One region of the Methyloceanibacter stevinii genome, then DNA from elsewhere that is predicted to be linked to it. Evidence: predicted binding sites of a transcription regulator. Region 1 holds the regulator's gene; the other holds the start of a gene.
The links. Region 1 encodes PhoB, which activates phosphate uptake and scavenging genes when phosphate is short. Its sites were predicted from a motif close to TGTCATNNANCTGTCAT; they were not measured.

Region 1 (14,826 bases):
CCGCTCGGGCGCCAGCGTCGGATCGAGCAACTCATGATCCTCGACCGTTTCGGCCAGCGATTTCGCCCGGGTCCAATCTTCCTCGAACCGCTTGGGGCTGATGATACCGCCTTCGCGGGTCAGCTTCTGGACGAGCAGTCCGCCGGCGCGCCAGGTCCAGGCGCCCTCGCCGTTCTCCCCGGCTTGGAAATGTCGCGCAACGGCCAGCCGCAGGAAGCTAGGCAGTTGCTCGGATTGCTTGAAATAGGTGTCCGCGGCCTCGGCAAGGCTGCTGCCTTCGAGAGGCACCACACCCTGATAGCGCTCGGCGTCCACACCTCGATCGATGGTCATGGCGAGGTGGCCTGTCCCCAGCAGAGCCGCGTCGTCGCTGTGGTCGAGAGCTGCGAGCTTCTTCTCGTCGAACCGGGCATAGGCTCGCATCGAGCCCGGAACCACGAAGTCGGCGACGAGCAGATCGACGGCGCCGTTGGTGGAGGCCTGCAGGATCAGCTTGCCGTCTGACTTGAGCGACGCTCCCAGTAGCGCCGTCAGCGCGACGGCTTCGCCAAGCAGGCGCGAGACGGGTTCTGGATAGTCGTGCCGGGACAGGATCGTGTCGACGGTAGATCCGAGTTTGACGAGACGCCCAAGAACGTCCGCTTGCTCGGCCTGAAACGGCAGCAAGACGTCGTCCGCCGGTAGTGCGAACTCGATGGCCTCGGTGGAGGCGGTTTCGCTCACCGCTTGCCTCCGCGCTTACCCGCCCGTTTCTTGGCGAGTTTCTTCGCAGCGCTTTTCTTGGACGCAGCCTTCCTGGGCGCAGCTTTCTTTGTGCTGGCACCCTTTCGCTTGGCTGGTGCGGCCTTGCGCGCGGACCTCTTCTTTGCCGCCGCCCGCACCGGCAGGCGGCCGTTGTTCAAGCACCAGACCAGGATGGCCTTTTGCGCATGCAGCCTGTTTTCGGCTTCGTCCCAAACGACCGACTGCGGTCCGTCCATGACCGCATCGGTGACCTCGTCGCCCCGATGGGCGGGCAAGCAGTGCATGAAGATCGCATCGGGCTTGGCGAGCGCCATCAGCGCCTCGTCGACCCGGAAGGGCTCGAGAGCGCTCTTGCGTGCTTCGACATCCTTGTCGCCCATGGAGACCCAGGTGTCGGTCACGATGCAGTCAGCATCCTTGGCGGCCGCGCGCGCGTCTTCGATAACTTCGATCTGCGCGCCCTCGGCACGGGCCCAAGCCAGAAGATCCGGGGCCGGGCCAAAATCCGCCGGGGCTGCGATACGCAAGGTGAACCCGAACCGCGCCGCAGCATGCACCCAGGAGGTCGCAACGTTGTTCGCGTCGCCGATCCAGGCAACCACGCGGCCCTTGATCGGCCCCTTGTGCTCCTCGAAGGTGAGGACGTCGGCCATGATCTGGCAGGGATGGGACCTCGCCGTGAGCGCATTGATGACCGGAATGTCGGAATACTCGGCGAAGTCCAGCAGTCCCTGGTGCGCACCGGTGCGCAGCATGATCGCATCCACGTAACGCGAGAGCACCCGCGCCGTATCGCCGATCGTCTCGCCGCGGCCGAGCTGCATGTCCTGGGCGTTCAGCACGACCGCTGCGCCGCCGAGCTGGTGCATGGCCATCTCAAACGAGACGCGCGTCCGCGTGGACGGCTTCTCGAAGATCATAGCCAGGACGGCGCCTTCCGGTACGGCAAGGCCTTTCGGGACTTTGCGCGCCTTCTTCAGGGCGGCGGCCGCATCGAGGATTGCGCGCAGAGTCCGCGTATCCAGTGCGTCGATATCGAGAAAATGGGAAGGCGTCGAAGGCATGAATGGATTGTCTTGAAATTGGGGAGGCTGAAACGAAGGGGCCTAAACCGCATCACCCGTTTTCAGGGCGACGCAAGCGGCATCGATGGTACGGCTGGCGAGATCGATCTCCTCCTCGCCGACGATCAGGGGCGGAAGCAACCGCACGACATTGTCACCGGCCGGGACGGTCAGCATCCCCCGCTCGCGCAGGGCCGCGACAAGCTTGGTATTCTCGGGCTTGCATTGCAGTCCCATCATGAGCCCCTGGCCCCGCACTTCGGCGATGATCTCGCTGTGCTCGTCGGCAAGGCCGGCAAGCTGCTGCTTCAATCTTAAGCCCATTTGCGCGACATGTTCGAGAAAGCCCGGCTCCAGGACGACGTCGAGCACGGCGTTGCCGACGGCCATGGCCAGCGGATTGCCGCCGAACGTGGACCCATGCGTGCCGGGAACCATGGCCTGGCCCACAGCCTCCGTGGTGAGGCAGGCGCCGACCGGGAAGCCGCCGCCGAGCCCTTTCGCGGAGGCCATGATGTCCGGCGTGATCTCCGCCCATTCATGCGCATAGAAGCGGCCGGTGCGGCCGACGCCCGACTGCACCTCGTCGAGGATCAGCAGCAGCCCCTTCTCGTCGCACAGCGCGCGCAAGTCCTGCAGGAAGCGATACGGCACGTCGCGCATGCCGCCCTCGCCCATGATGGGCTCCAGAAGCACGCCGGCGGTCTCCTCCGAAATCGCGTCCTCAATGACGTCGATGTCGAAGCCCGCCACCTGATCGAACCCGTCCACGGGCGGCCCGAAGCCTTCCAAATGCTTGGCCTGGCCGCCGGCGGCGATGGTCGCGAGCGTCCGGCCATGAAAGGCGCCCTCGATGGTGATCAACCGGTAGCGTTCCGGCGCGCCGTTGGCGAAATGATAGCGCCGGGCGCATTTGATCGAGGCCTCCACGGCCTCGGCGCCGGAGTTCGCGAAGAACACGCGGTCGGCAAAAGTTGCATCGCAAAGCCGTTGGCCGAGCCTCTCCTGACCGGGAATGCCGTACAGGTTCGAGACATGCCAGACCTTCTGCGCCTGCTCGTTCAGCGCGGCCACCAGGTGCGGGTGCGCGTGCCCGAGCGCGGTCACCGCGATCCCGCTCGAGAAGTCGAGATAGCGCTCACCGCTCTCGTCAAAGAGAAAGGCACCTTCGCCCCGCGCGAAGATCAATCCGCTGCGGGCATAGGTCGGAAGGAGAGCCGACATGAAACTTCCGTGTTCTTGAAACAAAAGTGCCGCCAACGGGCGGCAGCAAGCTTTGTCAGAGTGTTAGGTCTGCACCACACTTGAGTCAATCTGTCCTTATGACCCGCTTATCCAACGGTTCTCCACGCTTCTATTCAGCCTCGGGTTTGTGCTCAGCGCGGAGTGATGGCAGAATCCAATGGTTCCGGTGGAAAACGAGGCACACAAGCGTGGCGGACGCTTGTCGGTTCCTACCGGCCTTAGTAGGGTAATAATCGTTCGGCTACCAGATGTCGTAGGCATGGTGGACTCCCGAGCGATCATTTCTCAGCAGTAAATCCGAGTATTGCGAAAAAAAATGCCGTCGCTAACGACGGGTGGAATCTGAGTCCAAACTGAGGAGGCCGAAATTATGGCTTGGACTGACGAAAGAGTTGAACTGCTGAAGAAGCTTTGGTCCGAAGGACTGAGCGCGAGCCAGATTGCGGGACGCTTAGGCGGAGTGACCCGTAACGCGGTTATCGGCAAGGTGCATCGGCTCGGACTGTCGGGACGCGCGACCAGTTCCCGGTCCAGCGTTCCCCGGCCGAGACGCACCCAGGCGCCACGGCAAAACAGAGCGCCGTCCATCACTTTCGGCACGCGCGGCAACGTCGCGCTGAAGCCGACCTATGAAGAAGAATACGAGGCGGCTCCGGCGCCGGCTCCCGTCGAGGAACTGGTGATCCCGCTGCATGAGCGCGCCACCATCCTCACGTTGAAGGAGTCGATGTGCAAATGGCCGATCGGCGACCCGACCGAAGAAGGGTTTCACTTTTGTGGACGCAAGAAGACCGGCACCTCGCCCTATTGCGAGCATCATGCCCGCATGGCGTTTCAGCCGGTTCAAGCGCGGCGGCGGGAGAAGCGCTCAGCCACTGGCTGAATCACTCTTCCGAGAGCAATCTCTGTCTGAGATACGATTGAAGGCGCCGGGGAACCGGCGCCTTTTTTCTTGGTTGGCTGACTTCCCGAGCGGACCTAGGCCGTCTCTTCCAGCTTGTCGGAAAACGCGTAGCCGGCGCCGCGCACGGTGCGAACCGGGTCGCGTTCGCTGCCGCGCATCATGGCCTTGCGCAAACGGCCGATATGCACATCCACCGTGCGTTCGTCGACATAGACGTTCCGCCCCCAGACCCCATCGAGGAGCTGTGCACGGCTGAAGACGCGGCCGGGGCTCTGCATCAGAAACTCCAAGAGCCGGAACTCCGTCGGCCCGAGGTGAACCTGGCGGCCGTTGCGCGTGACACGATGGGAGTCGCGATCGAGCTCGATATCTCCCACCGTCAGCACGGAGGCGATGCGCTCCGGGTTGGTGCGGCGGAGAATTGCCCGCACCCGTGCCATCAGCTCGGGCAGGGAGAAGGGCTTCACCACGTAGTCGTCCGCGCCCGTCGTCAAACCCCGAATGCGGTCGTTCTCTTCGCTCCGCGCCGTCAACAGGATGATCGGTATCGTCCGCGACTCCTTGCCCGTACGCAACCGCCGGCACAGCTCGAGCCCAGACAGGCCCGGCAGCATCCAATCGAGCACGATCAAGTCCGGCGAATTTTCCGCAATTGCGACTTCGGCCTCGTCGCCGCGATGCACCACATCGACGGCAAAGCCTTCGGCCTCCAGATTGTACCGAAGGAGAAGAGCCAGCGGCTCTTCATCCTCGACAACCAGTACCTTTGCTCCCGCGTTCATCACGGACATCCCCCAGTTAGAAGGACGAGCTTCTCAACGACGTATAGGCCGTCGAACTGGTCGTATCGCCTTTCGGACGCTGATCCGTGATCGGCCGGCCATGCACGAGATAGTATACCGTCTCGGCGATATTGGTCGCATGGTCGCCGACCCGTTCGATGTTCTTCGCACCGAAAAGCAGATGCGTGCATAGGCCGATATTCCGCGGATCTTCCATCATGTAGGTGAGGAGCTCGCGGAACAGCGAGTTGTACATCGAGTCGATCTCTTCGTCCTTGTACCAGACGTTCAGCGCCCGTTCGGCATCGCGCTCGATGAAAGCATCAAGCACGTCCTTGAGCTGGCTGAGCGACAGCTCGCCCATGTGCTTCAGGCCCAGCATCAACTGCTTCGGCTGCTGCTCCGTCACGACCGCGACGGCGCGCTTGGCGATGTTCTTGCCAAGGTCGCCAATCCGCTCGAGATCCGTTGAAATCCGCAAGGCTGCCATGATCTGGCGGAGATCGTAGGCCATCGGCTGCCGCCGGGCGATCATGATGACCGCCTGCTCTTCGATCTCGCGCTGAAGCTGATCGATCTCCTCGTCCTCGCCGATCGTGTTGGCGGCAAGGTCCGGATCGCGGCGATCCAGAGCCTCAAAGGATTGTCCGAGAACCTTCTCCGCAAGGCCGCCCATCTTGGCGATCTTGTTGTTGAGGAGCGATAGTTCCTCCTCGTAGGACCGGACTGTATGTTCGTTCTGTTGTTCCATGGGGGGCGGGACTCCTGAGCGCCGATATCAACCGAAGCGACCAGTGACGTAGTCTTGGGTACGCTGATCGGACGGGTTGGTGAAGATCGTCGACGTGTCATTCACCTCGACGAGCTTGCCGAGATGGAAGAACGCCGTACGCTGGGACACACGTGCGGCCTGCTGCATCGAGTGGGTCACGATCGCGATGCAGAGATTCTCTTTGAGCTCATCCATGAGTGTTTCGATGGTCGCCGTCGCAATGGGATCGAGCGCAGAGCAAGGCTCGTCCATCAAAAGGACTTCCGGGTTCACCGAGATGGCCCGGGCGATGCAGAGACGCTGCTGCTGACCGCCCGAAAGGCCGGTACCCGGCGCATCGAGCCGATCCTTCACTTCTTCCCAAAGGCCCGCCTTGATGAGGCTGGTCTCGACGACCTCATCCATTTGAGCCTTGGTGGCACAAAGGCCGTGCAAACGCGGCGCGTAGGCCACGTTCTCGTAGATGGACTTGGGGAACGGGTTCGGCTTCTGGAACACCATGCCGACGCGGGCGCGAAGCTGCACCGGATCGACCTCGGGGGCATAGATGTCTTCGCCGTCGAGGCGAATATCACCCTTTACCTTACAGATATCGATCACATCGTTCATGCGGTTGAGGCAGCGCAGGAACGTGGATTTGCCGCAACCGGAGGGACCGATCAGGGCCGTCACCGACTGACTGAAGATCTCGAGGTTGACGTCGAACAGCGCCTGCTTGTCGCCATACCACAGGTTGACGTCCGTCGCCTTCATCTTCAGCTCGCCAAGTGCGGAAGAAGCGGCGTCGCCCGTCTCCTTCGGCTCGGCGGGCTGCTCGACCGTCGTAGCAGGCCTGTCTTCCACCTTCGCCTCCATAGCTTCGGTCCCCTTTACCATTTGCGTTCGAACCTGTTGCGTAAATACACAGCCAAACTGTTCATCACGATCAGGAAGGCCAGCAATACCATGGTCGCACCGGCGGTGCGTTCCACGAAACCACGTTCCGCCGACGATGCCCACATATAGATCTGCACCGGCAGGCCTGTGGCGGGCTCGAGCGGAGTCGTCGGATATTCCACCACGAAGGCGACCATGCCGATCATCAGGAGCGGGGCGGTTTCACCCAGCGCTTGCACGAGACCGATAATTGTCCCGGTCAGAATGCCCGGCAAGGACAACGGCAGGACGTGGTGTCCGATCAACTGCATCTTGGACGCTCCGACGCCGAGAGCCGCCTCGCGGATCGACGGCGGCACCGCGCGGATGGCGGCTCGCGTCGTGATGATGATGGTCGGGAGCGTCATGAGTGTCAGCACGAGACCGCCGACGAGGGACGCCGACCGTGGCAGTCCGAAGAAGTTGATGAAGACCGCGAGGCCAAGGAGTCCGAACACGATGGACGGCACCGCCGCGAGGTTGTTGATGTTCACCTCGATCGTGTCCGGCGATCTTGCCTTGGGAGCATACTCCTCGAGATAGAGCGCCGCGCACACGCCCAAGGGTACGGCCAGCAAGACCACCGTAAGCATCATGAAGAAGGAGCCGATGAGCGCCACACCGAGACCGGCGGTCTCTGGGCTGCTCGAGGCGCCGTTTAGGAAGAGGCCCGTGTTGAAGCGCTTCTTCATATCGCCGTTGTCGACCAGCTGGTCGATCCAGGCGACCTGCTGATCGCTCACCGCACGGCGATCGCTCGGCGTCTCGCGGTCAATAGAGCCCTTCAGCAGAGCGTCGGCATTGTCGCTTGCAAGGAGCCAGACATCCTCGGTCTTGCCGACAATCGACGGATCGCGCAGGACCATGTCGCGGAGTTGGACGTCGACGCCGCGGGACAAGAGCTCATTGGCGGCGCGGCGCTCCTTGCGAACCTCGGGATCGACACCAAGCTCTTTATAGAGCGCCGTGCGCGCGAGCTTCACGTAGTTGGCGCGGAAGATTTCCTCTTCAGCATCGGGATTGCCAGAGGGATTGATCACGTCCTGGCTGAACTCGACCGGAAGCTTGATGGAGGTCTGCAGGAACGCGGACCAGCCTTGGCTGAAGATCGACGTAAACAGGAAGACGAGGAAGGCAAGCGCGAAAAGGATCGCGGCAACCCCGTACATCCGGAAGCGGCGCTCTGCCCGATGCCGCTTGCGCAGCTTCTTCCGAGCTTCGTCGCCCGTAAAGGACGCGAGGGAGGCGGTCTGGTCGGTCATTATTCGTACTGCTCCCGATATTTGCGCACGATGTAGAGGGCGTAGACGTTGAGCGCCAAGGTGATGATGAACAGCGTGAGGCCCAAGGCGAACGCCACGAGGGTCTGCGGGCTGTTGAACTCAAGGTCGCCGGTGAGCTGGCTGACGATCTTCACGGTGATCGTCGTGACCGGCTCGAGCGGGTTGAGCGTGAGATTTGCGGCGATACCGGCAGCCAACACCACGATCATGGTCTCGCCGATGGCGCGGGAGGCCGCGAGCAGCACGGCGCCGACAATACCCGGGAGCGCCGCCGGCAAGATGACCTTCTTGATCGTCTCCGACTGGGTCGCGCCGAGGCCGTAGGAGCCTTCGCGCAGCGACTGCGGCACCGGCGTGATGATGTCGTCGGAAAGCGACGACACGAACGGAATGATCATGACGCCCATGACGATGCCGGCGGTCAGCACGCTGGAGGCGGAGACTTCGAGTCCGATGTTGAAACCAAGGTCGCGAAGCAGCGGACCGAAGACCGACAGAGCGAAAAAGCCGTACACGATCGTCGGGATGCCGGCGAGGATCTCAAGAACGGGCTTGGCGAAGGCGCGCACCTTGGATCCGGCATATTCGGACATGTAGATCGCGGCGAAGAGGCCGACCGGCACGGCGACCAAGAGCGCGACCGCCGAGATGAACAGCGTACCCCACAGAAGCGGGAGGAGGCCGAACTGACCTTCGGCCTTGCCGACTGTCGCGAAACGCGGATCCCAGACCGTTCCGAACAAGAAGTCGAACGGCGAGACGAACTGGAAGAAGTGGATGGTTTCGAACAGCACCGACAGGACGATGCCGACGGTCGTGAGCACCGCGACGGTCGATGCCAGGAATAGCCCTGAGCGCATCACTGCCTCGGTGATGTTGCGGGCGCGCAATTCCGGACGGATGCGCGAGTAGCCCCAGGCAAAGCCAAGCGCCGCGAGAGCGAAACAGGCGATTGGCATGATGAGCCGGCTGGTCGCGCGCGCCGATGCCAGCTCATCGGCGGCGGCCAACACCGAACGCTCAGGATCGGATCCCAGAACGACGCTGTGCCGGGACAACACGTCCCGCGCATCGGAGGTGGTGACGAAACCGTACCGGGCCTTGCGCAGCACCTCAAACTCTTCTGAGGTGAGCTGCGGCAGGCCCTCTGCGATCGTATCGACCACGCTCATGGTGAGAGCCTGCTCGGCATCGGTGCCCTGCAGCACTTTGGGCCCGAGCTCCTGCATGGCGATGTATCGGGTGACGGGTCGTTCCGCGATACTCCAGCCGGCGAACAGGATAATCGCCGGAAGGGCAGTCAGGATCGCGAGGTAGTAGCCGTTATAGGACGGACGCGAGTGGAGCTTATGCTGCTCACCGCCGCAGACCTGGATGCTGCGCATGCGGCCGATGAAATAGGCGAGGACGCCTGCGCCTATCAGTATGGCAAGTATCGTGAAAGTGGACACCCGGCGACCCCCCTCGGTCGGCAATTCTCAGTCTTGGTGGCCCCGGTTCGAGGGCCGGCCGGGGGAGCGGCACTCTTCGCGCGCCGCTCCCCCAACTTGGCTTTAATCAGACGAGATCGTCAGCATTACATGCTGAGGACCTTGCCCTCCTTGACTTCTTCCTGAAGAGCCTCGAGCTCGTTCTCAGGCAGCGGGACGAGACCATAGTCGGCCAGCGGGCCGTCCGGGCCGATCATCTTCTCGCTGGTGAAGAACTCGACATACTCCTTCAGACCGGGGATCACGCCGATGTGGTCCTTCTTGACGTAGAAGAACAGCGGGCGGGAAACCGGGTACTCGCCGGAGGAGATCGTCTCCACGGACGGCGAAATGCCGCTCATGGTGGCGACGTTCAGCTTGTCGGTGTTGTTCTCGTAGAACGACAGACCGAAGACGCCGACGCCTTCCGGATTGGACTGAATGCGGGCCAGCGTCTCGGTGTAGTCGCCATCGATGTCGATCGCGCCGCCGTCCTTGCGGACCTTCACGCAAGCCTTTTCAGCGGCCTTCTCGTCCATGCCGGCTTCTTCAAGCGCCTTCATGCCGCCAACGGCCTCACAACCGATCGCGAGAACCTTCTCTTCGAAGACTTCACGAGTGCCGTGCTTCTCGCCCGGGATGTACGCGACGATCTTCCAATCCGGAAGCTTGTCGTTCACGTCCTTCCAGGTCTTGTTCGGGTTGGCCGTCATCTTGCCGTCGACCGGGATCTCCTCGGCCAGAGCGAGGTAGACGTCCTTCGGCTCGAGAGCCCAAGCGCCCGACTTGGCGTCGGTCGCGAAGACGATGCCGTCATAACCGAAGCGAACCGGCATGATGTTCTTCACACCAGCTTCGGCACAAGCCTCGATTTCCTTGTCCTTGATCGGGCGCGAAGCATTCGCGATGTCGATCGTGCCCTCGCCGACGCCCTTGCAGAACTGCTTCAGGCCAGCAGAGGAACCACCGGACTCGACGACCGGCGCCTTAAACTTGGAGTAGGTCTTACCGAAATCCTCGGCAACGATCTGCGCATACGGCAGAACGGTCGAGGAACCTGCGATCTGAACCTGATCACGGGCCAGCGCGGGGCCGCCCGTGCAGAGAGCGGCGACGGCGAGCGTCGACGCTGCGATAGCAAACCTGTTCACAATAGAACTCCCTTGGCTTGGATAACGGCGCTCGAACAAGCGCCTCAGCCGGCGTGCCCTACGCCGCCAGCTCATGGGCACGCTAAAGGCCCTCGACCATTGTTTTATGACGCTGATGATTCTCTATTATGACAGCATAACTTGCTGTTCTATAATAGATTTTCTATTTTGAGGCTGTGGACAACGACGCCCGGTCGCCCGCCGGTTGCGACTCGTTAAGCATGACCGTGAAGGTCGAGCCTTGCTTCGGCTTTGAGGCGATCGCCAATTCGCCGCGATGCCTATTGAGGATATGCTTCACGATAGCAAGACCCAGGCCGGTCCCGCCCTTCTCGCGACTCGAATCGACATCGACCCGATAGAAGCGTTCCGTCAGGCGGGGCAGATGTTCGGCCGAGATGCCCGGCCCATCGTCGATCACCGATATCGCAAAACGTCCTCTCGCATGCTGGCTGAGCGAGGGAATGTGCTTGGCTTCGATCCGCACACTGCCGTTTGGACGGCCGTATTTCAGCGCGTTCTGCACGAGGTTCTGAAGCACCTGGAGGAGTTCGTCGCGATCGCCACGCACGATCGCCGGCTTCGCAAAACGCTCGACCTCCAGCGTCATATGACTGTCCGCCGCGATCGGCTCCAGCGTATCGCGGGCATGGCCCAAAACGTCGTTCAAATCGACCAGGTCGCTCGGCGGGACGTGCGCATTCATTTCGAGCCGGCTCAACGACAGCAGGGCGTCGATTAGCCGGGTCATACGCGCAGCCTGCTCCGCCATGATCGGCAGGAAGCGTTCGCGGGCCGCCTCGTCTTCCTTGGCCGTGCTCTGCAGCGTCTCGATAAACCCGCGCAACGAGGCGAGCGGCGTGCGCATTTCATGGCTGGCGTTGGCGATAAAGTCCGTCCGCATCTGATTGATGCGGTCGCCCTCGGTGAAGTCCCGCAGGAGAACCAGGATATCGCTTTCCGGTCCAGCCTTCCGTCCCAGCGGCGCCACCGTGGCTTCCATGCGGCGGCCGACCGGCACGCGCTCGGCGTAAACGACCGAAACCGCCTGGCCGGTCTGCGGCGCCGCGCTGACGGCATCGAGGAACTCGGGTGCGCGGATCAGTGAGGAAATATGGCTCCCTTCGCGCAAGGATGAGAAGACCCCCTTCGCCGGGGCGTTGAAGAAGACGACTTGGCCCGTTGGGCTCAGAAGGATGCCCGGGTCCGGCAGCGCATCGACCACCGCCGACATGGGCGAGCGGTTGCGGTCGGCGACGGGCGCCGGGGCAAAGCCGGCTTCTTCTTCCTGGTCGGTGTTCTGATGAGGAAGCAGCAGCACGGCCGCGACGAAACCGCCGAAGGACGCCAGGGCCAATCCGACAGACAGATCGCCCAGCGCCACGAGGCTCGCCATGATCACGGCCACAATGACGATCAGCCAGAAGGACGACCACAGCTTCGCCGTCAGGGCGTGAAGACCGCGCTTGGCGACCTGACGCGCACGCCAAACGCGGCGCTGCCGGGGCACCCGCGCGTCATGTTCGGCGTGATCGGTCAATGCGGTCTCCTGGTGGCACGCGTTCGTCTCGATGCTGACGGCCTACGCCGCATCGTGATTCGCCTGTGTGCGCCCGAATTATCACTTTTTCGCGACATTCTGCCGCTCCAACCCCAAGAAAAGCTGCGTTGGACGCCTCCGCCATCGCGACGGGCGATACGGCGCCGCGATCGATCCCTTCGCATTCTATATTGGTCACACTGCACGGGATTGCCACCACGACTTCTTGCGTGCCGTTTGTGTGCCCCAAAATTTGCCCCGGGGCGATGCTGTCGAGTTCGCCGGCAAGGATCGGAGTGCGCACGAGCAATCCAAGTGGCACAATCCCCACGATATCACGTCCTCCAATCGTGGCAGATCGCCCCCGGCACACCGACCCTCGGAACAATGTCTCCCAACCCAGCCACCAACTTCCGACACCTCGACGACGACAGCGCGTGGCAAGCAGTCCAGACGCGCAACAGCCGGTTGGACGGCGCCGTCTACTACGCGGTCAAGACCACGGGGATCTACTGCCTGCCGTCCTGTCCGGCTCGCAAGCCGAACCGGGCCAATGTCTCCTTTTTCGTGAGTTGCTCGGCGGCAGAGCGCGCCGGCTACCGCCCCTGCATGCGCTGCAAGCCCGCCGAAGCGGCCGCGGCCCCTGCCTGGGCTCTAAGGGTCGAAAAAGCCTGCCGTCTCATGGAGGAGTCCGAAGTCCCGATCCCCCTTGCGGATCTCGCGCGCGCCGTGGGCTCGAGCACCCACCATTTTCATCGTCAGTTCAGATCCGCGCTCGGGATCACGCCGAAGGCTACGGCGGCCGCGTTGCGGAACGATCGCGTGCGGGATGCCTTGTCCCGGGGCGCGACGGTGACAGAGGCACTTTATGAAGCCGGGTTCAGTTCGTCGGGACGCTTCTACTCCGGCGCCTCCGCCGCCCTCGGCATGGCGCCGGACTCGTTCCGTAAAGGCGGCGCCTCCGAACAACTGACATTCGCAACGATGCCTTGTTCCCTCGGCCATGTCCTCGTCGCGGCAAGTACGAAGGGTGTGTGCGCCATATTGCTGGGCGATAGTGCCGACGGCCTTGCCGGCGAGCTGCGCGCGCTCTTCCCTCAGGCGATCCTAAACGAAGCGGACGCGTCCTTCGCCGCGACGGCGGCGTCAATTGTCGCCCTGGTCGATAGGCCCGAAAGCCAAAGCGCTATCCCGCTCGATATTCGCGGCACCGCATTCCAGCGGCGCGTGTGGGAGACGCTGCGCAAGATCCCGGCCGGCGAGACGCGATCCTATAGCGAACTCGCCGCCGCGATCGGATCTCCCGGTGCGGTTCGCGCCGTGGCGGGCGCCTGCGCGGCCAACAAGCTCGCCGTGGCAATCCCGTGCCACCGCATCCTGCGCCGTGACGGCTCGCTATCGGGCTATCGTTGGGGACAGGAGCGCAAGCGCGCCCTGCTCGACAAGGAGAAGAGCTGAGGCGGCACCCGGGGCGCCATGGTGGCGATGTCGGCTCAGCGCGAGAGGCCCTTGTCGGCGAGCTCGTTCAGATAGTCCCTAAAGCGCGCCTCCTGGTTCTCGCCGAGGTCGCGCAGATACTCCCACATATAGAGCCCGGTGTTGTGGCCGTCGTCGAAGGTGATCCGCACGGCGTAGGTTCCGACCGGCTCCAACTGCACGATACGGACATTCTGCTTGCCCGGCACCGTCACCCGCTGCTCGGGGCTATGACCCTGGACCTCGGCGCTCGGACTGAGCACCCGTAGGAGTTCGGCAGGCAGCGCGAACCGCGCCCCGTCGTCGAAGGAAACGGTGAGCACGCACTTGTCTTTGTCGAGTTTCAACTCGGTCGGCCAGTTTGCCGAGCCGCCATCCGGAGCATACATCGCATCACCCAACTCATGTCAGCCGGTTTTCGTCAGCCAAGATCATCTCAACCAAGATCGATTTCACCTTCGACCACGTGGTTGAGGGACGTGCTGTCGGCCGTCAGAACCATCTTCATCTTGAGTTTGCCTTCCCCTTGCAACCCAGAGTCGCGGACAAGAGCCTCGATCGCCTGCTGCGACGTGACGCCGACTTCCTTCAAGAAACGTCGCATCGACATGTTGAACCGATCCTCGTCCATGGCCGGACTCCCTTGCTGATACGTGCCCGGTCAAGGTCGCTCTCCGACGGACCTGGGCGCTATTGAAAGGCTGCGAATTCAATATACTCTAGATGATCCTGCCCCATCGAGGCGGAAGTTAGGGGCCGCAAGGCGTAACGTGTCTCATGGCACACGCCCTGACGAAACACGAGGCACGAACCAACGTGCCGACTTGCGAGGAACAGGCTCGAAGAGACGCCCTTATGAGTGATGTTGAGACCAACCTGGTCGACCCGTTTGGCCGCGCCATCAGCTACTTGCGCGTCTCGGTGACCGATCGCTGCGATTTCAGGTGTACCTATTGCATGGCGGAGGACATGACCTTTCTGCCGCGCAAGGATCTGTTGACGCTCGAAGAGATCGATCGGCTCGCCAGCGCATTCATCGCACGTGGTGTGCGGAAATTGCGGCTCACCGGCGGAGAACCGCTGGTACGGCGCAATGTCATGAGCCTCATCGAATCTCTATCGCGGCGCCTGGGTAGCGGGCTCGACGAACTGACGCTCACCACGAACGGCAGCCAACTCTACCGTTTTGCCGACCAATTGGCCGAACACGGCGTCGAGCGGATCAATATTTCTCTCGACACGCTCGACCCGGCCAAGTTCCGCTTCCTGACGCGCTGGGGCGACTTCCACCAGGTCATGCGCGGCATCGACCGCGCCGCGCGCGCCGGCATCAAGGTCAAGATCAATGCCGTGGCCTTGCGTGACGTCAACGAGGACGAGATCGAAGACATGGTGCGGTGGGCTCATGGCCGGGGCTTCGACCTGACCTTGATCGAGACCATGCCCCTCGGAGAGATCGGCACCGACCGGACAGACCAATA
Region 2 (14,826 bases), on a different contig from region 1:
TCGAAGACACCGGACCTCTAACCCAGGAGCGCATGAAGAATTTCGACGAAGGGGAAGTCATTCCCAAGGCGCTCGACTTCATGACGAGTTCGAAAGAGGAAGGGAAACCGTTCTTCATCTGGCTGAACACAAGCCGGATGCATCTCTACACGCGGCTGAACGACAAATGGCGCTACGCGGCCGAGGAGTACACGAGCGAAGCCGACTATCACGGCAGCGGAATGCTCCAGCACGACCACGACATAGGCCTGGTGCTCGACTTCCTCAAGCAGCAGGGTCTCGATGACAACACCATCGTCTGGTACTCGACCGACAACGGCCCGGAACATTCCTCATGGCCGCACGGCGCGACAACGCCCTTCCGCGGCGAGAAGATGACGACCTACGAAGGCGGCGTCCGCGTGATCTCAATGCTGCGTTGGCCTGGCACCATCGCGCCCGGGCAGGTGCTCAATGGCATCCAGAGTCACCAGGACATGTTCACGAGCTTCGCGGCAGCCGCAGGGGTGCCCGACATCGTGGAGCAAATGGAAACGGAGAAGAAGCAATACATCGACGGGGTCGACAATCTCTCCTACTGGACAGGCAAGTCGCCCAAATCCGCGCGGACACATATCTTCTATTATTACGAGAGCAAGCTGATGGCCGTTCGCATGGGGCCGTGGAAGTTTCACTTCTCGACGAAGGAGGACTACTACGCAAACGTCATCCCTCGAACGGTTCCGCTTGTTTTCAACATCCGCATGGACCCGTTCGAATCCTATTTCAGTAAGGACTCCTACGGACACCTCATGCAGAAGGTCTCGTGGCTAATCCAGCCGATGGGCGAACTGATGGCCCAGCATCTGCAGACCCTTGCGGAATACCCGCCCGTGCAAGGCGGCAAATCCTTCGACATGTCGAATGTGGTGGAGGAGTTCGTCAACAAGGCTAAGCAATAGACGAGACGATGCGTCCACCTCGACGACTGGGTTTCGGCGCCCTGAGACGCGCTGCCCTGATCAATTTAGGCGTCCGAGGCAAGCCCGTGGACACTGCCACGCGATCAATCCTCGTCGTTGTCGGCCCCGTGGTGCTTTTCGCTGAGGATAAAAGCCAACTCATCGCGCATGATGCGATTCAGCTCGTCGATATGCTTGGCTGCTCTGGCAAGGACGTCCCGAGCCTCCTCGTTGGAGGGAACGCGATCCGGCGATGCCAACAGCTCCGTATACCGCCTATGAAGCGCGCTATTCACCATCATCATTTTGGCCAGCAATGTGGCCTGCAAGGTCACAAGCTCTTCGAAGCTCAGCATGTCGGGAGAGGAATGGGCGAGACGTTCGTCTCGAAGTAGATGTGTCCACCAGTTCAACTCGACTCTCCTTCAGAACGGCGCCATCGCGCATTTCGAGGCGATGTGGAGATGCGGTACGCGTTTGAGCCGCCTGCCGACACTTTACCAAGTGTGGAGCGTGAAGGCCCGGTTCCTCTGTAAACCGGGCCTTCCGCTTGCGTCAGCGCCGTCCGCCCCTCGCCCATTCCAGCATCGAGCCACGTGAAGCGTCCGGACCGAAAACGGCCCGCGGGACGCTTGGCAGGACAGGTCTTATGTTATAACGTCACGCACTATTGTTATGATATAACACAAAAATGCGTGGGGGCAGTTATGGTTCAGGGGCCAAACAGGGGCATCGCGCTCCTGTGCGTATTTCCGTGTGGATTGGCAGTCGGTATGGGCGCGGCCACCGCGCAAGAAGCCGGGGAGGTTCAAGATGTCTATGAACTCCCCGCGATCGAAATCACGACGGCGAGTCCGGTAGAGAAGCCGAAAAAAGCTTCGAGCGGCGCCTCGGGCGCCTCTAGAGCGCCAAGCCCTGCGCGCAGAAGCACGCGGCCCGCCAGCCCTTCGAGACCCAGCACGCAAACGTCGAGCCGTTCGCGCACACCGGCGCAGCCCGCGCCCGTACAGACCGACGAAGTCTCGACATCGATATCCCGGCCGGCATTTCGATCGTGAGCGGGGCGGACAGCTTCGTTCCCGTGACGGTCGCGACCGAGAGGGAGATCCTTGCGAACCCCGGCGCGACGATCACCGACAGCTTGCAGAACAAGCCCGGCATCTCCGGCACGACCTTTGCGCCGGGCGCCAACAGGCCCATCATCCGCGGCCTCGACAGCTATCGCGTCCGCATCCAGGAGAACGGCATCGGAAGCCACGACGTATCGGCCATCTCCGAAGATCACGCGATCCCGATCGACCCCTCGGACGCCGACAAGATCGAAGTCGTCCGCGGTCCCTCGACCTTGCGCTACGGCTCCCAAGCGATCGGCGGCGTGGTGTCCGTCGAGAACCAGCGCATTCCGACGTACCTTCCCGAACATGGCTTCTCGGGCATGATCAAGGGCGGCGGCAACACCGTGGACGCGGGCGGCGACGGCGCCTTCAGCGTGACCGGCGGCTCAAATGGCATCGTGCTTCATGCCGACGGCTTCATTCGCGACTACGAAGACTACGAGACGCCGCTCGGCGAAGAGCTGAACAGCTTCGTGAACAGCAAGGGCGGCTCGGCGGGTATCTCCCACGTCTGGGACGACGGCTTCATCGGCGTGTCCTACGCGCGCTTCGAGAGCCTGTACGGCATTCCCGGCGAAGAGGCGGAGGAAGGCTTCTTGCCGCGGATCGATCTCGTGCAGGACAAGGTTCTCGTGAAAGGCGAGTGGCGGCCGGAATCGTCCGGCATCGAGGCCGTCCGCTTCTGGTTCGGCGCGTCCGACTACGCTCATGACGAGCTCGAGCGGCATAGCGCGGCCGGTCACGATCACGAGGAGGAAGAGCACGGTCACGACGAACATGAAGAACACGAGGAGCACGAGGAAGAAGAGGCTGGCGATTTCGAGATCGGCTCGGTCTTCACCAACGAGCAGCAGGAAGCCCGCATGGAGATCCAGCATTCGCCCGTGATGAGCCGCTACGGCGAGGTGCGCGGGGCGGTCGGCGTTCATTGGGATCATGCCGATACGGCAGGCTTGAGCTACGAAGGCGATTCACTCCTCGAGCCTGCGGACACCGAGAGCATCGCCGGGTTCTGGTTCGAAGAACTCGAAGCGTCCGACCGGTGGCGTTTCCAAACCGCGCTGCGGGTCGAGAGTGCCAGCGTCGACGGCTTCGGCTATTCCAGCATCGCCGATCCCGAAGCACCCGTGACCTACAGAGGCGATCGCACGTTCGTACCCGTGAGCGGCGGACTTGGCGCGCTGTACGACCTTGGCAACAACACGGTCTTGCGGCTGAACGGTCAAGCCGTCGAGCGCGCACCGGCAGCGGCGGAGCTCTTTTCGAAAGGCGCGCACCACGCAAGCAACACGTTCGAGATCGGCAATCCCTTCCTCAACGAGGAAAAGGCCCAAACGATCGAGCTGGGCTTGAAGCGGCCGGTCGGCAAGTTCCGCTACGACGCCAGCGGCTACTACACCAACTACGATGGCTTCATTTACCGGGAGCTCACGGGCCTTACCTGTGGCGTCGATCTCGATTCATGCGAACGGGAAGATCACGACGAACACCACGAAGACGGCCACGAGGAAGAAGGCCACGGCCACAGCTTCGACCAAGTGCTGTTCAAACAGCGCAACGCCGTGTTCTACGGCGTCGAGCTGCTCGGCGAGTACGATGTCGGGTCGGTTTGGCGCGGTGTCTGGGGCATCGACGGTCAATACGACTTCGTTCATGCCCGGTTCGACGACGGCGAATATGTGCCGCGCATGCCGCCGCACCGCCTTGGGGGCGGCATCTACTATCGGGACAGCAACTGGTTCGCACGCGTCGGCCTGCTGCACGCCTTCGAGCAGAACCAAGTCGCCCCGGAAGAGCCGACGACCCCCGGCTACACGCTGCTCAACGCCGAATTGAGCTATGTGGTCGCGAGCGCAGGGCCGGGCGTTCTTGCCCCAACGATGCGGATCGGCGTGAAAGGCGATAACCTCCTGGACGAGAAGGTGCTGAACTCTGCCTCCTTCAAGCGGCGTGAGAACGTGCTGGAACCAGGCGCGAATGTCCGCTTTTTTGGAAGCATGCGGTTCTGACACTTCGGGAGGATCAGGAGGAACAATGTCATGACCGAGACCAATGTCGAAGCGCACAAGGACCATCTGCGCTACGAGCAGGACCATCTGAAATGGTCGGCGGACCACATGCGTGCGCTGGCAATTCTCAAGCGCGTGGAGGCTCACATCTTCACCCATGAGGCCGAAATCGCTGCGCACCGCGCGGAAATCGCATCCCACGAAGAGACCATCGAGCATGGCGATGCTCACGCGCCGACACCCTCGGAAGGGAAGCACAGGAAGATGGGCCATACCCACGCGGCGTCCGGTCAGAACCACGACCGCCTCCTGACCGCGATCGCCGACCTCGAAAAGTTTCTTTGAGGGCGCGAAGGCTTCATCGCGTAGAATTTGGGGCAACGTCCCAGGCAAAAAGCCGGCTCTTCGGGAGCCGGCTTTTTTGTTGGTGGCAACGCCAACGACTATGCTTGCCATGATCCCACCGAAGGATGATTCGACGGCGCGGCTCGTGGCCGCCCTCACAACGAGAGGAGGCCTCCGATGCGCCTGAAGAAAGTGCCGAACTTCGGCGTCTTGCTACTCATTTTGTGCCTCTTGATCGTCGTTGCGCCGATCGCCACGAGTCCCGCCACGGCCTTCGGCATCGAGCTGCTTTTCAATGTCGTCTTCATTGCCGGCGCCTATTGGTTGGCACGGGGAGACAGCACGCGGTGGGTCTATCTCTGCTTGACGCTGGCGGCTCTCATCACACGTTGGGGAGCCCTTCTGACAGGGGCCCAATGGCTGCAAGTGACGTCGGCCACGGTCACCCTGGCCTGGTTCGCTCTCAGCATCGCGCTGATCTTTGGCGAACTGGCCCGGCGGCGTGACGTCGACGCCAACACGATCATGGGTGCCGTTGTCGCGTATCTGCTCCTGGCCGTCGCGTTCGCGTATCTGTACGGCATCATCGAACACATCCAGCCCGGATCGTTCGCCGGGCTTCCGGCGAACACCGATCGCGCGCACTTGGGCGACGCGCTCATCTATTTCAGCCTCGTGACCCTGACCACCGTGGGATGTGGGGACATCGTGGCCGTGTCGGGCCCTGCCCGGCCGCTGGCGGGATTGGAAGCAGCCTGCGGGACGCTTTACGTCGCCGTCATGATCGCTCGGCTCGTCGCGATCGAGGTTGCCGCCAGGATTCGCGGCGAAGACGGGCGCTGAACAGGCGATACTGCGCCTGGACGAGGCCCTCTGGTGGCACCGTTGCCATACGTAGGACAAGCCCGCAGTGCTCACATGGCGCGCCGGCCAATTCCTTGACCGAAGGTCGCCAGCGGGAAACTTTGCATTGCATGGCGGCGCGAACGGACCAAGTACGTTAGACTAGCGTGCCACTGCATCGGCACGTTCCTCCAATTGGAAGAAAATCATGCGCCTGCGACTGGGTTGCCGCCTCAGCTACCGGCTAACTGCGCCTACCCCGATGATCCTGCTCTTGTGCGTGCACTACTCACGCACGAGCGACCTTGAGCGGCCTGATCTGCTGACCACCAGCCCCGCGGTGCCCATCGAAAGCTATCGGGACGGCTTCGGCAACTGGTGCAATCGGCTGACCGCGTCCGCAGGCGAATTCTGTGTGTCGACCGACGGCATTATTCGCGATGCGGGCCTGCCTGACGAAAAGGACCCAACCGCCGAGCAGCACGCTGTCGAGCGGTTGCCGAGTGAGGTGCTGACCTTCCTCCTCGCGAGCCGCTATTGTGAGACTGATATTCTGTCTGACTTCGCGTGGCAGCAATTTGGGCAGGAGCCTCTCGGCTGGATGCGAGTACAGGCGGTCTGCGACTTCGTGCACAACCGTATCCGGTTTGGGTACGAGTTTTCCCGAGCCACGCGCACCGCGGTGGAAACACTGAACGAAGGAGTCGGCGTCTGCCGCGACTTCACCCATCTGGCGATCACGCTTTGCCGCTGCCTCAATATACCGGCGCGATACTGCACTGGATATGTCAGCGATGCCGGACAACCGCCGCCCTATCCGCCGATGGACTTTGCGGCCTGGATGGAGGTCTACCTCGCGGGACGGTGGTGGGTATTCGACCCGCGCAATAACGACGTTCGCTTGGGCCGAGTCCTCATCGCAAGAGGCCGTGACGCGGCCGATGTGCCGTTGACACACAGCTTCGGCCAGCACGAGCTGGTTGACTTCAACGTCTGGATTGATCACGCAGACGGCAGTGCGATTTAGTAAGATCCGCCAATTTCAAGACAAAGCAGCCGTTGCCCGAGGCAGCCCCGCGCACGACATCTTGTGGTTTTCGCCAAATGCGCCTATATAAGGCGATCGACATTTGGCCGGACAATTGGCCGTAGCGCTCAGGCGCACGTTTCAGACCCTCCCAAACATCGACAATCTCGCTTCGAGACGCGCCTTTGCGCGTCTTCAGGCACGACTGCATACACTTGGACGAAAGGAACCCCGATGAATACGGGAACCGTTAAGTTTTACAACGCCACTCGTGGCTTCGGCTTTATCGCGCCCGCCGATGGCGGCAATGACGTGTTCGTACACGCCACTGCGCTGGAGCGCGCCGGCATCACGCACCTGACCGAAGGTCAGAGCGTCACATTCGACACTGAGGTCGATCGCCGCAGCGGTAAGACCGCTGTGAGCACCATTGAGGCCGCATAGTCTTTTCAGACTAACGCCTTAGTGAATTAGAGCCGTCCCTTCGGGGGCGGCTCGTTAGCTTTGCCCGAACCTGTCCATTGGACTCCGAACCGACACAAAGGTCCGATATGAGAACGTCACTGACCACGCGCATGACAGCTGCCAAGCGTAGTGCCGAGTTCGTTCGCAGCCAAAGCCAACAGCGCCATGACAACTTGATGCGCGATCAGGAACGGGAACGCGAAGCGACCGCCAATAAGACCGCCCGCCTGCGCGAGCTTCGACTAGCGAAGGAAGCTTCCGAGAAGGAAGAGGCGGCTCTGAAGCCTGCGCCGGCCAAGCGCCCCAGACCGCGCCGATCGAAGCAAACGTGATCGAGATTCAATAAAGACGCCGAGGTGCAGATGGCTAAGCCAAACTACAATTTTCAGAAAGCAGAGCGAGAGCGAGCGAAGACTCGGAAGAAGCAGGAAAAGCTCAAGCGGCTTGAGGAAGAGACGGCCAAGCGCCAAGCGGAGCGCGTCGGTGAGACCGATCCGGATACCTCTACCGATGCAGGTGAACCCTAACCCGAAACGGCAGGCCATCGCGTTTGTCCCAGCCTGAAAGGCGCCCAACGCTTCCTTTCGCCCTGGCAGCACAGTCCGTGAATGGCCGTTGCAGTTTCGATTCCAGTCTTGGAGGAACCGTGGAACACCCTGGCTTTTTTGACCGCGGGAACCCCGTCTCACTCAGATGCGTCGCCGACGCGGTCGGCGGTGAGTTGAATAGTGCCGACGATGGCCTAGCTGAAGTCGATGACTTGCGCGCCTTGAACGACGCGTCCGCCACGCACCTCACATTTTGTACCGGTCCCAAATACGCCAAGGATCTCTTCGCCACCAAGGCGCGGGCCTGTCTCATCAAACCCTCCGACGTCAGCCTCGTTCCCGCAGACGTCGTCCCGATTATCACCGACGCCCCCCATCGCGCCTTTGCCATGGCGATAGGGCTTCTCTATCCCTCGTCGCTCCACCCCGAGGAGGACTCGCCGCACGCGACCATCGGCGGCCCGCTGGTGCACCCGACCGCCAAGATTGGCGAGGGTGTCACGATCGGGCCCGGGGCCGTTATCGGGCGCGAGGCGAAAATCGGTGCCGGCACCACGATTGCAGCGGGGGCCGTGGTTGGCTACCGCGTGTTCATTGGAGCCGACTGCTTTGTGGGTCCTGGTGCGTCCGTAACACATGCCTTGGTCGGCAATAGAGTCACGCTTCATGCCGGTTCTCGCGTCGGCCAGGACGGTTTTGGCTACGTCATGAGCCCGGAAGGGCATTTCAAGATCCCGCAAATTGGACGGGTCGTCATTGGCGATGGCGTCGACCTTGGCGCCAACTCGACAGTCGATCGGGGCTTCCTCACGGACACGAAGATCGGTGAAGGAACCAAGATCGATAACCTCGTTCAGATCGCCCACAACGTGGTGATAGGACGCCACTGCATCATCATCTCCCAAACGGGAATTGCGGGATCGGCCCAACTTGGCGACTTCGTGATCCTGGGAGCCCAGTCCGGCGTGGTGGAACACGTCAAGATCGGCGATGGCGCGCTGATTGCCGGCATGGCCCATGTGAAGGACGATGTGCCGAGTGGGGCCCGGATGGGTGGAACGCCGGCCCGTCCGTTCAACGAATGGGCACGCGAGATTGCCGCCGTGAGACGGCTGGGCAAGAAGCGCCAACAGTTGGACGGATCGAGCCCCCTGTAGAGTGGGAGTGCGCTCACAGGTCGATTAGGTTTTGCGGGTGCCCGTCCGGCCAAAATCCCACAGACCCGCCGCGACGTCTCCGAGCGCACGGCCCCCAAAAGGCGGGCCGGCAGCAAGCACTCGCTCCCCCTGACAACTCAAGCTGGCATACTCGGAAGAGCCGATCGTTGTCATAGCTCTGTCATAAGCTTGTGAGTCCGCCGGAAACTTCTTATGACCTCGCTTAGGAAAGCGGGGGCACGCACCTTATGCCAGTGCAGAACGGCGATGAATCAGCGGTCGGCTTGGGCAGCACCAAGAAGCCTTCTCTCGACAAAGACCTCCAGAAAATCGAGCAGTTGGAAGAAGCGACCCGGGCGGTATCCCGCGCTTGGCCTTCCGTTGGAATTGCTGTCCTTTTTCTCGGTATTGCGGGCATTTTTGCCAGTTTCCAGGCAGGGGCCGCGCATAGCAGCGTACTGATTATCGCCGCCGCGATCATCGGTGGTTATATGGCGCTGACAATTGGCGCCAACGATGTCGCCAACAATGTCGGCCCGGCAGTGGGGGCGCGCGCCCTCACCATGACCGGAGCGCTTGTCATTGCTGCGATCTTTGAATTTGCAGGCGCCATGATCGCCGGCGGCAGCGTTGTCCAGACCATTTCCAAAGGCATCATCGATCCGAATCTCGTTCCGAGCGGCGAAGTGTTCGTATGGATCATGATGTCCGCCCTGTTGGCATCGGCGCTTTGGGTCCATCTCGCCACCTATCTTGGCGCCCCGGTATCGACGACGCATTCAATCGTCGGCGGTGTCCTCGGCGCGGGGTTAGCGGCCGTGGGCGCAGAGGCCGTCGACTGGTTCGTGATGGCGTCCATTGCCCTCAGCTGGCTCACCTCGCCCTTGATCGGCGGCGTGATCGCCGCCGCGTTCCTCGCCTTCATCAAAATCAACTTGATCTACCAAGAGGACAAAATCACTGCTGCGCGGCGATGGGTGCCGGTCCTGGTCGGGATCATGTCGGCGGTGTTTGGGGCCTATCTGGTCATCAAGGGTCTGAAGCACGTCTGGAAACCGGGCCTGCCGGCGATCACGGCTATCGCGATCCTCATCTACGCCGCGGCCTATCTCGCGGCCAGGCCCTGGGTCCGCAGACAGTCGGAGGGCATGGAGAACCGCAACCAGAGCCTGCGGAAACTCTTTCACCTGCCGCTGATCTGCTCCGCGGCGCTTCTGTCATTCGCACACGGCTCCAACGACGTCGCCAACGCCGTCGGCCCCTTGGCGGCGATCGTCAGCAGCGCCACGACGGGAACGCTGGTGAGCGCCGTCGGGGTACCCTTATGGGTCATGGTGATCGGCGGGGCTGGTATCAGTCTCGGCCTGTTCCTGTTCGGTCCCCGCATCGTCCGCATTGTGGGCGATCAGATCACCAAGATGAATCCGATGCGCGCGTTCTGCGTCGCGCTCTCGGCGGCCCTCACGGTGCTGGTCGCCTCGCAGCTCGGCCTGCCGGTATCGACCACGCACATCGTTGTCGGCGCCGTGTTCGGTGTCGGTTTCTTTCGCGAGCACTACACGGCGCGCAGCCGGCGACGGCGGAACTATGTGAGGACGCATCGAAGGCACGCCAAGGGCCGGAGCCGCGCCTTGCTGCCGGATGAATTGAAGCACCGAAAGCTAGTGCGGCGGTCCCACTTCTTTGGCATCGTCGCCGCCTGGGTCATTACCGTCCCGTCGGCCGCGGCGCTTGCCGCCGTAACCTTCCTCTGCGCCGATTGGCTGCGCTAGGCGACGGACGCGCCATAGAGGCAAGCAGACACTTGATAGGTGCTGGCGACGGCCCTATTCGCCGTCCCGGCCGAAAGCGGCCTGGAGCCGCGAGAAATGCGCGCCGACAGGATGATGGGCATCGGCATCCGGCTGCTTGAAATCCATCATCTGGTCGAGCCGGACCACCTGTTCCTGCAGCTTCACGCTCTCTTCGATGAGGGCGCGCAGCCGCTGCGGCAGCGATTCGAGGTCGCGCACGGGGCGTGAATCTTCCACTGGGAGCTTGATTTTGCGCTGTTCCTCGAGCGCCTGCTCGGGGGTCAGCTCGCCCTCGGTCACGGCCCGGCGGATCAGGAGCCAGGAGGCGAGCTGCATCAGCCGCGTGGTGAGACGCATGCTCTCCGTGGCATAGGCTAAGGAGTGCGGCGGCTTGAGCTGGCGCGCCTCTTTGCGGCCGTCGCCGTCGAGATAGGCCGCGGCCGCCTCGACCAGCGCCATGCCCTCGCGGAAGACGCTCTTGAATTGATCGGAGCGCGCGAATTTCGCGCCAAATGAGACGGTTACGCCGTCACCATAGCTCGTATTTTCGGTCTTCCCCGCCATGTCCCCCGGTACTCCATCGCCCCTCTTATTGAGCGGCATACTATGCCATGGGCCAGCGCTGTCGTTACCTTCCGTTAGGAAAGGTTAAAACGCAAGCTGTGGCGAGCGGAGGGCAAAAAAAAGGAGCCGCCGAAACGGCGGCTCAGGAAGTTAACAGGGAGGCGTCAAACAGAGTGGAACAGGCCACTCAGATCCAGAGGACTGGATAACGATGACTTTACGGGTGAGTCCCTAACAACCGGTTAAGACTAAGGCCCTCTTTACCTAAAGAAACTCTGTCCGGGCCGGTCTAGCTCTTGAACGCGGCCTCCGCGGCGCTGCGCGAGGATTGCTTCTCGGCGAGCAAGGCCTCGACGCGCGCGATCTCGCCTTGCAGCGTTTCGATCAGCGCCAGCAATTCGCCCTCCGACAGCGTGGATAGTCCTGGCCGATCTCGTGGCCCTTCGGCTTTTTCGGTGTGAGGTCGTTGAGGTCCATGGTCGAAATCTCCGCATCTCGCGCCGGTCGTCCCACTTGTGCGACAGCGCTCATCCTAGCATCGCGCAGCCGTCTTCTCTAAGAGTGAAGAAGCAACGCAGAATGGGGACGAGAATGCTGCCAGAGACCATGACCGTGATCGAAGTCCGCGAGCCGGGCGGCCGGAACAATTGACGCCGGGAACGCGGCCCATGCCGAAGCCTGCCGCGGACGAAGTCCTCATCGCTGTTGCCGCCGCGGGCATCAACCGGCCGGACGTGCTGCAGCGCCAAGGTCTCTATCCCGCGCCCAAAGGCGCCTCCGAACTCTTGGGGCTCGAAGTCTCGGGGCCGGTCGTCGCCATCGGCGAGAACGTGACCCGTTTCAAGCCCGGCGATTTCGTCTGCGCGCTGGTCAATGGCGGGGGTTATGCGGAATACGCCGTCGCGCCGGAAGCAACGACACTGCCCGCTCCGCACGGCCTGAGCACCGTGGAGACGGCTGCGCTGCCCGAGACCATTTTCACGGTCTGGCACAACGTTTTCGAACGTGGCTGCCTCAAAGAAGGCGACTGGCTGCTGGTCCATGGCGGGGCGAGCGGCATCGGCACCACGGCCATCCAGCTCGCAACAGCGTTCGGCGCAAGGATCGTCACGGTGGGTGACGATGCCAAGGCCAAGGCCTGCGAAGACCTGGGCGCCGTCCGCGCCATCAACTATCGCAAGGAAAACTTCGTCGACGTCGTGAAAGAGGTGACGAACAAGCACGGTGCCGACGTGATTCTCGACATGGTCGGCGGTGACTATGTCGAGAAGAACATCTATGCCGCCGCTCTCGAAGGTCACATCGTGCAGATTGCATTCCTGAAGGGATCGAAGGTCGAAGTGGATCTCATGCGGCTGATGATGCGCCGGCTGACGTTGACCGGCTCGACCCTGCGGGCTCAGAGCGATGCGGCCAAGGCGAAGATGGCGCAGGTAATTGAAGAGAAAATCTGGCCCTTGATCGCCGCCGGCAAATACAAGCCGGTGATCGACACCGTGTTTCACTTGTCCGAGGCGGTGGGCGCGCACAAGCGCATCGACGACCCATCCCATGTGGGCAAGATCGTCATGATCACCGCCTAGAGGCCACGCGTCACGCCAAGGTCGCGGATGAACGCATCGATCATACGGTCGTGCCACGCCTCGCGCTCGCCGCTCTCGTGAAAGCCGAGATGCCCGCCGCTCCGGGCAAGGCGTATCTCGACATTCGGATTGCCGCGGTCCCCAGCATGGAGATAGGGCTCGGCCGGGATCCACGGATCGTTCGCCGCGTGGATCATCAGGGTCGGAATCGCGATGTCCGGCACAAACTGCGCACCGGCCGTGCGCGTATAGTAATCCTCCGCGCCCGCGAACCCGTTGCGGGGCGCCACCCAGCGGTCGTCGAATTCGAAGACGGTATGGGTATCCGCGATGGTTCGGCGTTCTTCAGGCGATAGCGCGCACGAGGCCAGCACATCGCGCTTCATCCGCTGAATGAGGAAGTGATGATAGAGCGCGTTGCGGGGCTGCAGGATCCGTTCGCAGGCCTGCGCCGGCTCGATCGGCGCCGACACGGTGGCGGCACCGGTCACGAAGGGCGGGGCGTCCGCACGACCCAGCCAGTTCAGCAGGACGTTCCCCCCGAGCGAGTAGCCGATCAGGACAACGCCGTTTCCGGTTAGCGACGGATCGAGCCCCTCGAGCACGCTCTGAACGTCCGGCGCGGAGCCCGCATGGTAGAAGTTATTGGAGAGCGCCTGTCCGGGGCCGGCCCCGCGCAGGTTGAGCCGCAGAACGATGCGCCCGCGGGTCAGATGGAACCGCGCGGAGGCCCGCATGTAGTCGCTGTCTTCGCACCCGGTGAGACCGTGGATGAGCACGACGAGCGGGCTTTGCGTGTCCGGCGCCTCGGGCTCGGAAAGCGTGCCCTTGAGCCGGTCGCCGCTTCCGTCCCGCATCTCGAACTCGACGGACTTGGCCCGGCCCGGGAGCGGCTCCGTCCGCCGCATGACAATATTGCGCAACGTCTGAAGATCGCCGCCCCACCAGGGCGCACGGTCCTCGAATGCGCCGCCCTGCGCGGCATGTCTGATCGGTTCGTCCAGCACAACACAGCAGGTCGTGACCAGCGCGCCCGATTCAAGACCTTCTGCCTGCACGGCCTTTCGACGCGCCCAGCTCGGCCATGCGGCGAGGGGCGAACCGCCACCGGTCGATTGCAGAGTGTTCAATGCCGGCTGCGCCCAGTCTTCCTTGGCCGTAAGTAACTATTTCCCAGACATAATTGGCCAATCATGCCCGATGCTCTTGTGTTATACGGAGCAAGAGTCGACAAAAATTCAGGTGCAACCTCACGAATATTTTGAATGGGGAAATAATAAAGCACCTACAGCGCAGATCAGGCTGCCACCGACCTGTGCTGACATAACAGAACGGGGAGGCAACGCATGCCAAGGATTGCGACGATATTTGTCTGCGCGGCGGCCCTGCTGCTGTCGGGCTGCAACGATTCCCAAGCGCCGAAGGGCGACCCTGGCCCTCAGGGCGAGCAGGGCGCGGCCGGTCCCAAAGGCGACGCCGGACCGAAGGGCGAGTCGGGACCAGCGGGACCAAAGGGCGAGCCTGGACCGAAGGGTGAGCCAGGGCCTAAGGGCGACGCCGGGGAAGCCAACATTCGCGTGGTCGTGGCCGACGGCCCAGGCCAATTCGCCAAATGCGGCGCCGAAGAAGTCCTGATCGCGGCTTGGTGCCAGGGCGGCAGCGAGCCGAGCGCGGCGCTGGTCAGCGGTTCGAGCCAAGCCTGGTGCAGCACCGCTGCCGGTGGAAGCGCGGCCGTGTCCTGCCTGGCGAAGTGAGCACGCCGTAAACGCAAGCTAGCGGACACGAAATTCCGCGCGTCCCGGCCTCCGGGGCGCCCGCGCGCCGTCGTCTGGAACCGATTGCCTATTTGGGCCCGTGCGCCTATATAGAATGCATTCCCCTCACATTGGGACGTTTGGCTCTTTCGCTGAAAAACGCGAGGGACGCGACGAAACCCCTTTAAGCAAGGTTTGAATGTCACTATGAACCGCACCCCATTGATGCCGAAGGCGACGGCCGTCTGGCTTGTCGACAACACGTCGCTGACCTTCGAGCAGATCGCCGAGTTCTGCCAGCTGCACGTGCTGGAAGTGAAGGGCATCGCCGACGGCGACGTGGCGCAGGGCATCAAGGGCATGGACCCGATCTCGTCCAGCCAGCTCTCCCGCGAAGAGATCCACATCGCCGAGGAGGATCCCAAGCATCGCCTGAAGCTCTTGGAGCCCAAGGTCGAGGTGCCCGAAGTCAAGACGAAGCGCGGACCCCGCTATACGCCGGTGTCGCGCCGTCAGGATCGGCCCAACGCCATTCTATGGCTTCTGAAAAGCCATCCGGAGCTGAAGGACAGCCAGATCATGCGTCTCGTGGGCACCACGAAGCCGACGATCCAGGCCATCAAGGAACGCACCCACTGGAATTCGCCGAACCTCGTCGCGCAGGACCCGGTCACGCTCGGTC

Region 2: the regulator PhoB is predicted to act here: its motif matches at 8,619-8,635, upstream of AUC70_RS03075 (inorganic phosphate transporter).

Annotation. Positions count from the first base shown of each region.
Region 1 covers NZ_LPWE01000001.1:91,077-105,902, forward strand. The annotation lists gene AUC70_RS00485 (Hsp33 family molecular chaperone) at 1-723, opposite strand, end outside; partial or broken gene argF (ornithine carbamoyltransferase) at 897-1,808, opposite strand; gene AUC70_RS00495 (aspartate aminotransferase family protein) at 1,851-3,032, opposite strand; gene AUC70_RS00500 (GcrA family cell cycle regulator) at 3,424-3,936, shown strand; gene phoB (phosphate regulon transcriptional regulator PhoB) at 4,032-4,739, opposite strand; gene phoU (phosphate signaling complex protein PhoU) at 4,756-5,490, opposite strand; gene pstB (phosphate ABC transporter ATP-binding protein PstB) at 5,518-6,264, opposite strand; gene pstA (phosphate ABC transporter permease PstA) at 6,381-7,688, opposite strand; gene pstC (phosphate ABC transporter permease subunit PstC) at 7,688-9,160, opposite strand; gene AUC70_RS00530 (PstS family phosphate ABC transporter substrate-binding protein) at 9,286-10,329, opposite strand; gene AUC70_RS00535 (ATP-binding protein) at 10,493-11,869, opposite strand; gene ada (bifunctional DNA-binding transcriptional regulator/O6-methylguanine-DNA methyltransferase Ada) at 12,257-13,327, shown strand; gene AUC70_RS00545 (gamma-butyrobetaine hydroxylase family protein) at 13,363-13,734, opposite strand; gene AUC70_RS00550 (DUF6494 family protein) at 13,782-13,976, opposite strand; gene moaA (GTP 3',8-cyclase MoaA) at 14,201-14,826, shown strand, end outside.
Region 2 covers NZ_LPWE01000004.1:125,970-140,795, reverse strand. The annotation lists gene AUC70_RS03120 (arylsulfatase) at 1-941, shown strand, start outside; gene AUC70_RS03115 (hypothetical protein) at 1,046-1,354, opposite strand; gene AUC70_RS17015 (hypothetical protein) at 1,759-1,926, opposite strand; gene AUC70_RS03110 (TonB-dependent receptor) at 1,996-4,065, shown strand; gene AUC70_RS03105 (hypothetical protein) at 4,096-4,410, shown strand; gene AUC70_RS03100 (ion channel) at 4,588-5,253, shown strand; gene AUC70_RS03095 (transglutaminase-like domain-containing protein) at 5,462-6,280, shown strand; gene AUC70_RS03090 (cold-shock protein) at 6,515-6,724, shown strand; gene AUC70_RS03085 (hypothetical protein) at 6,832-7,077, shown strand; gene AUC70_RS17345 (hypothetical protein) at 7,108-7,272, shown strand; gene lpxD (UDP-3-O-(3-hydroxymyristoyl)glucosamine N-acyltransferase) at 7,350-8,450, shown strand; gene AUC70_RS03075 (inorganic phosphate transporter) at 8,699-10,222, shown strand; gene rcdA (protease adaptor protein RcdA) at 10,277-10,807, opposite strand; partial or broken gene AUC70_RS16045 (DUF1192 family protein) at 11,097-11,234, opposite strand; gene AUC70_RS03065 (zinc-binding dehydrogenase) at 11,476-12,390, shown strand; gene AUC70_RS03060 (YheT family hydrolase) at 12,387-13,520, opposite strand; gene AUC70_RS03055 (collagen-like protein) at 13,737-14,144, shown strand; gene AUC70_RS03050 (DUF1013 domain-containing protein) at 14,352-14,826, shown strand, end outside.